DNA from 3 places in the Microbispora sp. H10670 genome. Region 3 is predicted to be linked to each of the others. Evidence: predicted binding sites of a transcription regulator. Region 3 holds the regulator's gene; each other region holds the start of a gene.

Region 1 (3,273 bases), on a different contig from region 3:
CAGGGCCGCGATGGACGCCGCGTTCTGCAGCGCCGAGCGGGTGACCTTGGCCGGGTCGATGATGCCCGACTCGAACATGTTGACGTACTCGCCGGACGCGGCGTTGAGGCCCTCGCCCGCGGGCAGGTTGCGGACCTTCTCCACCACGACGCCGCCCTCGAGGCCGGCGTTGACGGCGATCTGCTTCAGCGGCTCCTCGAGCGCCTTGCGGACGATCGCCGCGCCGGTCGCCTCGTCGCCGTTGACCTCCAGCTTGTCGAACGCGTTGGCGCCAGCCTGCAGCAGGGCCACGCCACCGCCGGGGACGATGCCCTCCTCGACCGCGGCCTTGGCGTTGCGGACGGCGTCCTCGATGCGGTGCTTGCGCTCCTTGAGCTCGACCTCGGTCGCCGCGCCGGCCTTGATGACGGCGACGCCGCCGGCCAGCTTGGCGAGACGCTCCTGGAGCTTCTCGCGGTCGTAGTCGGAGTCGGTGCGGTCGATCTCGGCGCGGATCTCGTTCACGCGGCCGGAGATCTGCTCGGCGTCACCGGCGCCGTCGACGATCGTGGTCTCGTCCTTGGTGACGACGATCTTGCGGGCGCGGCCGAGCAGGTCGAGGGTGGCGTTCTCCAGCTTGAGACCGACCTCCTCGGAGATGACCTGGCCGCCGGTCAGGATCGCGATGTCCTGCAGCATGGCCTTGCGGCGGTCGCCGAAGCCGGGGGCCTTGACGGCCACGGACTTGAACAGGCCACGGATCTTGTTGACCACCAGGGTCGCCAGGGCCTCGCCCTCGACGTCCTCGGCGAGGAGGACCAGCGGCTTGCCGGACTGCACGACCTTGTCGAGCAGCGGGAGCAGGTCCTTGTTCGCCGAGATCTTCTGGTTGGCGATGAGGATGTAGGCGTCCTCGAAGACCGCCTCCATGCGCTCGGGGTCGGTCACGAAGTAGCCGGACACGTAGCCCTTGTCGAAGCGCATGCCCTCGGTGAGCTCCAGCTCCAGACCGAAGGTGTTGCTCTCCTCGACGGTGATGACGCCTTCCTTGCCCACCTTGTCCATCGCCTCGGCGATGAGCGCGCCGATCTCCGGGTCGGCGGCGGAGATGGAGGCCGTGGAGGCGATCTGCTCCTTGGTCTCCACGTCCTTGGCGAGCTTCGACAGCTCCTCGCTGACGCGCTCGACGGCGGCCTCGATGCCCTTCTTCAGCGACATCGGGTTGGCGCCGGCGGCGACGTTGCGCAGACCCTCGCGGACCAGCGCCTGGGCGAGCACGGTGGCCGTCGTCGTGCCGTCACCGGCGACGTCGTCGGTCTTCTTCGCGACTTCCTTGACCAGCTCGGCGCCGATCTTCTCCCACGGGTCCTCGAGCTCGATCTCCTTGGCGATGGAGACACCGTCGTTGGTGATCGTGGGGGCGCCCCACTTCTTCTCCAGCACGACGTTGCGGCCCTTGGGGCCGAGGGTCACCTTCACGGCGTCGGCGAGCTGGTTCATACCGCGCTCGAGACCGCGCCGGGCGTCCTCGTCAAACGCGATCATCTTGGCTGCCATTAGGCTAGACCTCCCAGTAGCAGGGTGTCTTCAACGGACCGAGCCGACGCCCGCGACGGCGTGGACCCGCTATCCCTGCGCGAGCCCCATCGCCCCGATCCCGGTTGTTGTCACTCTCGACCTCAGAGTGCCAAACAAGTATTTAGCACTCTACCCCCGAGAGTGCAAGCGGAAGCCACTCTGACCAGCTTGGACGAGGTTCCCGAACACCCGGACGAGCCCGGACGAGCCGAAGGCCCGGCCCGCGGAACGCGGACCGGGCCTCCAATGGTCGCTTGACGGGATCAGACGGCCCGTACGGCCTCCGCCTGCGGGCCCTTCTGCCCCTGCGTGATGTCGAACTCAACCCGCTGACCCTGCTCGAGGGCCTTGTAGCCGTCCATCATGATTGCCGAGTAATGGACGAACACGTCCTTCCCACCGTCTACCGCGATGAAGCCGTAGCCCTTGTCCGCGTTAAACCATTTGACGGTGCCCTGCGCCACTTCCGACTCCTCTTGCTGGGCTGGGGACCACACCCAAGAAGCCCCCGGTTTTGTCGATCGTCTTCGACCATACCCGTGTCAAGGCGTAGAACAACAGAGTCAATCCGCAAACTACTACGGCGCGTTCGCTCAAAGCGGTACAGACGATTATTCACTTTTCTACCGAAAGGTTGAGAGCTTCACCATTCGCTGTGGCGACATCTCACTTCCCCGGCGAGAGAAGTGCATGTCAGGTGCCCGGCGGCGGTGTCGCGGCTCAGCCCCCGGCGACGGCGGGGATGACCGAAATCTGTACCCCGTCCGGCGTGGCGGTGTCCAGCCCATCGGCGAAACGGACGTCCTCTTCTCCGACATAGACGTTGACAAAACGCCGGATCTTGCCCGTCTCATCCAGGATTCGACCTCCGATGCCCGGATAGTCCGCATCCAGCTTCTGCAGGACCTCGCGGAGCGTTCCCCCCTCCCCGCTTACCTCCGCGACGCCGTTGGTGTACGTCCGCAGAATCGTCGGAATCCGCACGGAAACGCTCATTGTTCACTCGCTTTCGTTGCTGCCGATGGGCCTGTGATAACGCTTTCAGTTGGCGAATGCCGCACGGAAGGCGTCGAGGGAGGGACGGATGACCGCGGACGGACGGGCCTGCTCGGCCACCGCGTCAAGTGTCTTGAGACCGTCGCCGGTGTTCAGCACCACGGTTTCGGCCTCGGGGTCGAGGCGGCCCTCGCGCACGAGCTTGCGCAGCACGCCGACCGTGACGCCGCCCGCGGTCTCGGCGAAGATGCCCTCGGTCCGGGCCAGCAGGCGGATCGCCTCGACCACCTCGCCGTCGTTCACGTCCTCCACCGCGCCGCCCGTACGGCGGGCGATGTCGAGCACGTACGGCCCGTCCGCCGGGTTGCCGATGGCCAGCGACTTGGCGATGGTGTCCGGCTTGACCGGCTGCACGACGTCCTGCCCGGCCTTGAACGCGCGGGAGACCGGCGAGCAGCCCTCGGCCTGCGCGCCGAAGATCCGGTACGGCCGCTCCTCGACCAGGCCGAGCTTGATCAGCTCGCGGAAGCCCTTGTCGATCTTCGTGAGCTGCGAGCCGGAGGCCACCGGGACGACGATCTGCTCGGGCAGCCGCCAGCCGAGCTGCTCGGCGATCTCGTACGCCAGCGTCTTGGAACCCTCGGCGTAGTAGGGCCGGAGGTTGACGTTGACGAATCCCCACTTCTCGCCCAGCTCGTCACCGATGAGCTCGGAGCAGAA
Region 2 (3,273 bases), on a different contig from region 3:
GAGCACGTCGAACTCCCACGGCTCCAGGTCGTACCGGGCGAAGTGCTCCTTGACGCCCTTCTCCAACAGGCGGGACGCCCGGGAGATCCGCCCGGCGACGCCCATCGCCGAACAGTCCACGTCCGGACGCACCCGGGCCCAGCCGCTGAGGATCTGGTCGACGGCGTCGTTCACGGCGTCGTCTACTGTGCCGTTCCCGGTGCCGTTCCCGGTGGTGCCGTTCATGAGGTTGTCGTCCATGATGCGCGCGGCCGAAGGTCCACCCGCCGCTCCTCCTCGTCTCATCGTAACGCTTACTTCGACGTTGAAATGTCGACCCCTCCTAAGCTAGCCTCCGAATCGAAAAGTCAGACATCGAAATTTTAGAGGTGAAACGATGAAGGTTCTGCTTCTCGGCGCGACGGGGTACATCGGGTCGGCGCTCGCGGAGCGGCTCTCCGAGCACGGGCACGACGTGGTGGCGCTGGTCCGGCCGAAGCCGCGCGAGGCCGCCCTGCCCGGCGAGGTGCGCCACGGCGACCTCCATGAGCCCGAGACGCTCGCGAAGGCGGTGACCTCCGACATCGACGTCGTCGTCCACGCCGCGAACCCCGTCGGGGACGAGGCGGTGGACGTCGCCGCGATCGAGGCGCTGGCCGGCGGCGGCGCGCGACTGGTCTACATCAGCGGCGTGTGGGTGCTCGGCGCCACCACCGAGGCGGCGGACGAGAACGCCCCGGTCGACCCGATCGCCCTGTCCGGCTACCGGCCGCGGGTGGAGAGGCTCGTGCTTGACGGGGGCGGAGTCGTCGTCCGGCCCGGCGTCGTCTACGGCCGGGGCGCGGGAATCCCCGCCCTGCTCGCCGCCCCCGGCGGGGAGGACGGCAGGTACGTCCACGCGGGCGGCCCGGCGCCGACCTGGTCGACCGTACACGTGGACGACCTGGCGGACCTGATCGTGCTCGCGATCGAGAAGGCCGCGCCGGGCAGCCTCTTCCACGCGGTCGCCGAGGAGGCGGTGAGCGTCGCCGACGCCGCCGCGGCCGCCGGCCGCAGCGGGAAGGCCGTGCCGTGGCCGATCGACGAGGCGAGCGAGGTGCTCGGCCGCCCGTTCGCCGAGGGCCTCGCCCTGAGCCAGGTGGTGAGCGGCGACCTCGCGAGGAAGGACCTCGGCTGGAGCCCCAGCAGGCCCGGCCTCGTCGACGAGGTCCGCTCCGGTTCGTACGCCACCCGCGCCTGACCGGCCCGCGGGCCGGAGTCGCCGCCGTGGGGCGCCGGGGGTCGCGGTGGTGACGCGCAGGCGGCGGAGGGCTGAACGGGAGCTCTCGGACGCGTTGCCGGGAGGTGGGTCTGACCTGCGGGGCGGGTTCGTGTTGACTGTCACGCGCCACTTGCATACTGTTTCGTGTTGGCACTCTGCCATTGAGAGTGCCAACAGCGACGAGACAGGTCTGACACCCGCGACGGCAGGCCGCTGGTCGCCTCTTCAGCTCATTCATCGCAATCTGAAGGGGAGGTCCGATCGTGACGACCGCCACCAAGGTTCCCGTTAAGCCGCTCGGCGACCGCATCGTGGTCCAGCCGCTTGAGGCCGAGCAGACCACCGCCTCCGGCCTGGTCATCCCGGACACCGCCAAGGAGAAGCCGCAGGAGGGCCGCGTGCTCGCCGTGGGCCCGGGCAACTGGGACGAGGACGGCGAGAAGCGCATTCCGCTCGACGTCAAGGAGGGCGACGTCGTCCTCTACAGCAAGTACGGCGGCACCGAGGTCAAGTACGGCGGCGAGGAGTACCTGGTGCTCTCGGCTCGCGACGTGCTCGCCATCATCGAGAAGTAGTAGGCCGCGCAAGCCATGAGGAGCCCCGGGTCCACGTACCCGGGGCTCCGACGTGCTCACAAGGAGACCTGAATGCCGAAGATCCTGGAGTTCGAAGAGGACGCGCGGCGCGCTCTCGAGCGTGGTGTGAACGCTCTCGCCGACGCCGTCAAGGTGACCCTCGGCCCGCGCGGCCGCAACGTCGTCATCGACAAGAAGTTCGGTGCCCCGACGATCACGAACGACGGTGTCACCATCGCTCGCGAGGTCGAGCTGGAGAAGCCGTACGAGAACCTGGGCGCCCAGCTCGCCAAGGAGGTGGCGACCAAGACCAACGACATCGCGGGTGACGGCACCACCACCGCGACCGTCCTGGCCCAGGCAATGGTCCGCGAGGGCCTGCGCAACGTGGCGGCCGGCGCGCAGCCGCTGTCGCTCAAGCGCGGCATCGACAAGGCCGCGCAGGCCGTCAGCGAGCGGCTGCTCGGCAGCGCCCGCCACGTCGAGGACAAGAAGGAGATCGCCAATGTCGCTACGATCTCCGCGCAGGACGCGAAGATCGGCGGCCTGATCGCCGAGGCCTTCGACAAGGTGGGCAAGGACGGTGTCATCACCGTCGAGGAGTCCAACGCGATGGGCCTGGAGCTGGAGTTCACCGAGGGCCTCCAGTTCGACAAGGGCTACCTGTCGCACTACATGGTCACCGACCCCGAGCGCATGGAGTCGGTGCTCGAGGAGCCGTACGTCCTGATCCACCAGGGCAAGATCTCCTCCATCGCGGACTTCCTCCCGCTGCTGGAGAAGGTCGCCCAGACCAAGCGGCAGCTTCTGGTCATCGCCGAGGACGTCGAGGGCGAGGCCCTGGCCGTCCTGGTGACCAACAAGATCCGCGGCACCTTCACCTCCGTCGCCGTCAAGGCTCCGGGCTTCGGCGACCGCCGCAAGGCAATGCTGCAGGACATCGCCACCCTCACGGGCGGCCAGGTCGTCAGCGAGGAGATCGGCCTGAAGCTGGAGCACGTGGGCCTGGAGGTCCTCGGCACGGCCCGCCGCGTCGTGGTCAACAAGGACACCACCACGGTCGTCGACGGTGCCGGTGACGCCCAGGCGATCGAGGACCGCATCCGCGAGATCAAGATCGCGATCGAGCAGTCCGACTCCGACTGGGACCGCGAGAAGCTCCAGGAGCGCCTCGCCAAGCTCGCCGGCGGTGTCTGCGTGCTGCGTGTCGGCGCCGCGACCGAGGTGGAGCTGAAGGAGAAGAAGCACCGCCTTGAGGACGCGATCTCCGCGACCCGCGCCGCGATCGAGGAGGGCATCGTCTCCGGTGGCGGCTCCGCGCTCGTGCACGTGTCCAAGGAGCTCGACAACCTCGGCCTGACCGGCGACGAGGCCACCGGCGTCTCGATCGTCCGCAAGGCCCTGGTCGAGCCGGCGCGCTGGATCGCCGAGAACGCGGGCCTGGAGGGGTACGTCGTC
Region 3 (3,273 bases):
CGATCTCCAGGAACAGGTCGCCCGGAGGGCCTCCGCCCGGCCCGACCTCGCCCTCGCCCGCGAGCTGGATGTGCGTGCCGTCCTCGACGCCGGCCGGGATCCGCACCTTGATCGTGCGCCGGGTTCTGACCCGTCCCTCGCCCGAGCACTCCATGCAGGGGTGCCGGATGACGCTGCCGTACCCGCCGCACTGGGGGCAGGGGCGCGACGTCATGACCTGGCCCAGGAACGAGCGGGTGACCTGGGAGACCTCGCCCCGCCCGTGACACATGTCGCACGTGTCGGGGTGGGTGCCGGACGCCGCCCCGGAGCCCTGGCAGACGTCGCAGACCACGGCCGTGTCGACCACGATCTCTCGGGTGGTGCCGAAGGCGGACTCCGCCAGGTCCAGTTCGACCCGGATGGTGGCGTTGCGGCCTCGGCGGGCACGCGAGCGGGGACCCCTCGCGGCGCCGGCGGAACCGAAGAAGGCGTCCATGATGTCGCTGAACGGGAAGCCCCCGCCGAAGCCGCCCGCCCCGGCCGGTCCGCCGCCACTCGCGAACGGATCGGCGCCCATGTCGTACATGCGGCGCTTGCCCGCGTCGGACAGCACCTCGTACGCCTGGTTGATCTCCTTGAACCGCTCCTGGGTCTCCGGATCGGGGTTGACGTCCGGATGCAGCTCACGGGCGAGACGGCGATACGCCTTCTTGATCTCTTCCTGGCTGGCGTCGCGCCGGACGCCAAGGGTCGCGTAGTAGTCGTTGGACACTTATGACCCCGCCAGGATCTGGCCCACGTACCGCGCCACAGCGCGCACCGCACCCATCGTCACCGGATAGTCCATTCGTGTCGGGCCCAGCACTCCAAGCCGGGCCAGTTCCTTGTCGCCCGAACCGTATCCGGCGGCCACGATAGAGGTGCCGCGCAGCCCGCTGTAGGGATTCTCGGATCCGATTCTGACGGTGAGTTCGGACAGCCCGCCGGTCTCGCCCAGCAGGCGCATGAGCACGACCTGCTCCTCCAGCGCCTCAAGCACGTCACGCAGGCCGACGCTGAAGTCGGCGCCCGCCAGATTGGCCGTACCGCCGAAGACGATCTTCTCCTCGTGCCGCTCGACGAGCGTCTCCAGGAGCACGGACATGATGGTCGCCACCACCGGCCTCTCCTCCGGCGGCAGCCGTTCGGGGATGCCGGCCACGGTCTCGGGCACCTGAGAGAGCCAGCACCCGTCGAGGCAGCCGTTCAGCACGGAGCGCAGGTTCGCGATCCGGTCCTCGGCGAGCGCCTCGGGCAGATCGACCACCCGCTGCTCGACCCGCCCGGTGTTCGTGATCAGCACCAGCATGACCCGGCGCTCCGCCAGCGGAACGATCTCCACGTGGCGGACCGACGACCTGGTGAGCGAGGGATACTGCACGACGGCCACCTGCCGGGTGAGCTGCGCGAGCAGCCGTACCGTGCGCATGACGATCTCGTCGAGGTCGACCGCCCCGGCGAGGAACGTCTCGATGGCCCTGCGCTCCGCCCCCGACAACGGCTTGATCTGCGACAGCCGGTCCACGAACAGGCGGTATCCCTTGTCGGTCGGGACCCGCCCGGCGCTGGTGTGCGGCTGCGTGATGTAGCCCTGCTCCTCCAGCGCCGCCATGTCGTTGCGGATGGTCGCCGGGGAGACGCCGAGGTTGTGCCTGTCCGCCAGGGCCTTGGACCCCACCGGCTCGTTGGTGGACACGTAGTCCTCGACGATGGCGCGCAGGACGGCGAGCTTGCGGTCGTCGAGCAATGTGTCACCTCCCTGTGCCCTGGAAACACCGACCCTGGCACTCTGTGTTCCCGAGTGCCAAGTGTACGGCTACCACCGCTCAGCGTGCGATAACGAGCAGACGATCAGGGGCAACACGCCGTGAATCCGGGCGCAACCGGCGGGCCGGCGGCCCGGGATTTGCTAGCGTTCCCCGCATGTACGGGCGGGACGTGCTTTCCGGAGACTGGCGGCGGCCACGGCGGGGGCAGATCCCCGAGATCCCGGCCGAGCCCGACCTCGTGGTCGAGGACGCCGAGGGCCGTTTCTGCGGCGCGGTGGTGGACTGCGACAGGGAGGCCGTGACGCTGGAGGACCGCTTCGGGCGGCGGCGGGTGTTCCCGCTGACCCCCGCCGGGTTCCTCCTCGACGGCAGGCCGGTGACGCTGGTCCGTCCCCAGGCCCGGCCGTCCGGCCCGTTGCGGAGCGCCTCCGGGTCGATCGCGGTCGAAGGGCTGCGCGCCCAGGTCGCCAAGGAGAGCCGCATCTACGTCGAGGGCGTCCACGACGCCGCGCTGGTCGAGAAGATCTGGGGACACGACCTGCGTGTCGAGGGGGTCGTCGTCGAGTTCCTGGAGGGCGTCGACGACCTGCCCGCGATCGTCGGGGAGTTCGGCCCGGAGCCGGGCAGGCGGCTGGGCGTGCTCGTCGACCACCTGGTGCCCGGCTCCAAGGAGAGCCGCATCGCCGCCCGGGTCTCCGGCGCGGACGTGCTCGTCGTGGGGCACCCCTTCGTGGACATCTGGCAGGCGGTCAAGCCCCGGGCGCTCGGCATCCAGGCGTGGCCGGACGTGCCGCGCGGCGTGCCCTGGAAGGAGGGCGTGATCGCCGCGCTGGGCTGGCGGATGGACCCCCAGGAGGCGTGGCGGCACATCCTCGGCCGGGTCACGACCTACGCCGACCTGGAGCCCGAACTGCTCGGCCGCGTCGAGGAGCTCATCGACTTCGTCACAGCCCCTGATCAGTCGGATTGAGGGGTCAGACGGATCAAGGGGTCAGGTCGCGTACGACGGCGTCGGCGAGGAGCCGGCCGCGCAGCGTGAGGACGGCCCGGCCCGCCTTGAACGCCTCGGTCTCCAGCAGCCCGTCCCCCAGCGCCCGCGCGCAGGCCGTACGCGCCTCGGGGGCGAGGTCGGCGAGCGGGAAGCCCGAGGCGAGGCGCAGCTCCAGCATGACGCGCTCGACGGCCCTGTCCTCCGCCGTCAGCACCTCCCGGGCGTGCGCCGGCGAGGTCCCGTCCGCCAGGCGGGCGGCGTACGCGGCGGGGTGCTTGACGTTCCACCAGCGGGTGCCGCCGACGTGGCTGTGCGCCCCCGGGCCCACCCCCCACCAGTCGCCGCCGGTCCAGTAGAGCAGGTTGTGGCGGCAGCGGGCCTCGTCCCCCGCCGCCCAGTTGGAGATCTCGTACCAGCTCAGGCCCTCGGCCGTCAGGGTCTCCTCGGCGATGAGATAGCGGTCGGCCGCCACGTCGTCCTCGGGCATCGGCA

What was found. Region 3 encodes HrcA, which represses chaperone genes, less so after heat shock. Its sites were predicted from a motif close to TTGGCACTCTCNNNNNGAGAGTGCCAA; they were not measured.
Region 1: groL (chaperonin GroEL) is a predicted target of HrcA. The motif match lies at 1,644-1,670, and genes of this name have one in related genera.
Region 2: groES (co-chaperone GroES) is a predicted target of HrcA. The motif match lies at 1,388-1,414, and genes of this name have one in related genera.

What each region holds. Positions count from the first base shown of each region.
Region 1 covers NZ_JABBWW010000041.1:22,744-26,016, reverse strand. The annotation lists gene groL (chaperonin GroEL) at 1-1,536, opposite strand, end outside; gene HHX33_RS32725 (cold-shock protein) at 1,821-2,021, opposite strand; gene HHX33_RS32720 (MoaD/ThiS family protein) at 2,278-2,553, opposite strand; gene thrC (threonine synthase) at 2,599-3,273, opposite strand, start outside.
Region 2 covers NZ_JABBWW010000004.1:180,413-183,685, reverse strand. The annotation lists gene HHX33_RS08145 (MarR family winged helix-turn-helix transcriptional regulator) at 1-240, opposite strand, end outside; gene HHX33_RS08140 (NAD-dependent epimerase/dehydratase family protein) at 377-1,219, shown strand; gene groES (co-chaperone GroES) at 1,501-1,815, shown strand; gene groL (chaperonin GroEL) at 1,888-3,273, shown strand, end outside.
Region 3 covers NZ_JABBWW010000007.1:91,190-94,462, forward strand. The annotation lists gene dnaJ (molecular chaperone DnaJ) at 1-754, opposite strand, end outside; gene hrcA (heat-inducible transcriptional repressor HrcA) at 755-1,768, opposite strand; gene HHX33_RS12630 (DUF3097 domain-containing protein) at 1,945-2,760, shown strand; gene hemW (radical SAM family heme chaperone HemW) at 2,774-3,273, opposite strand, start outside.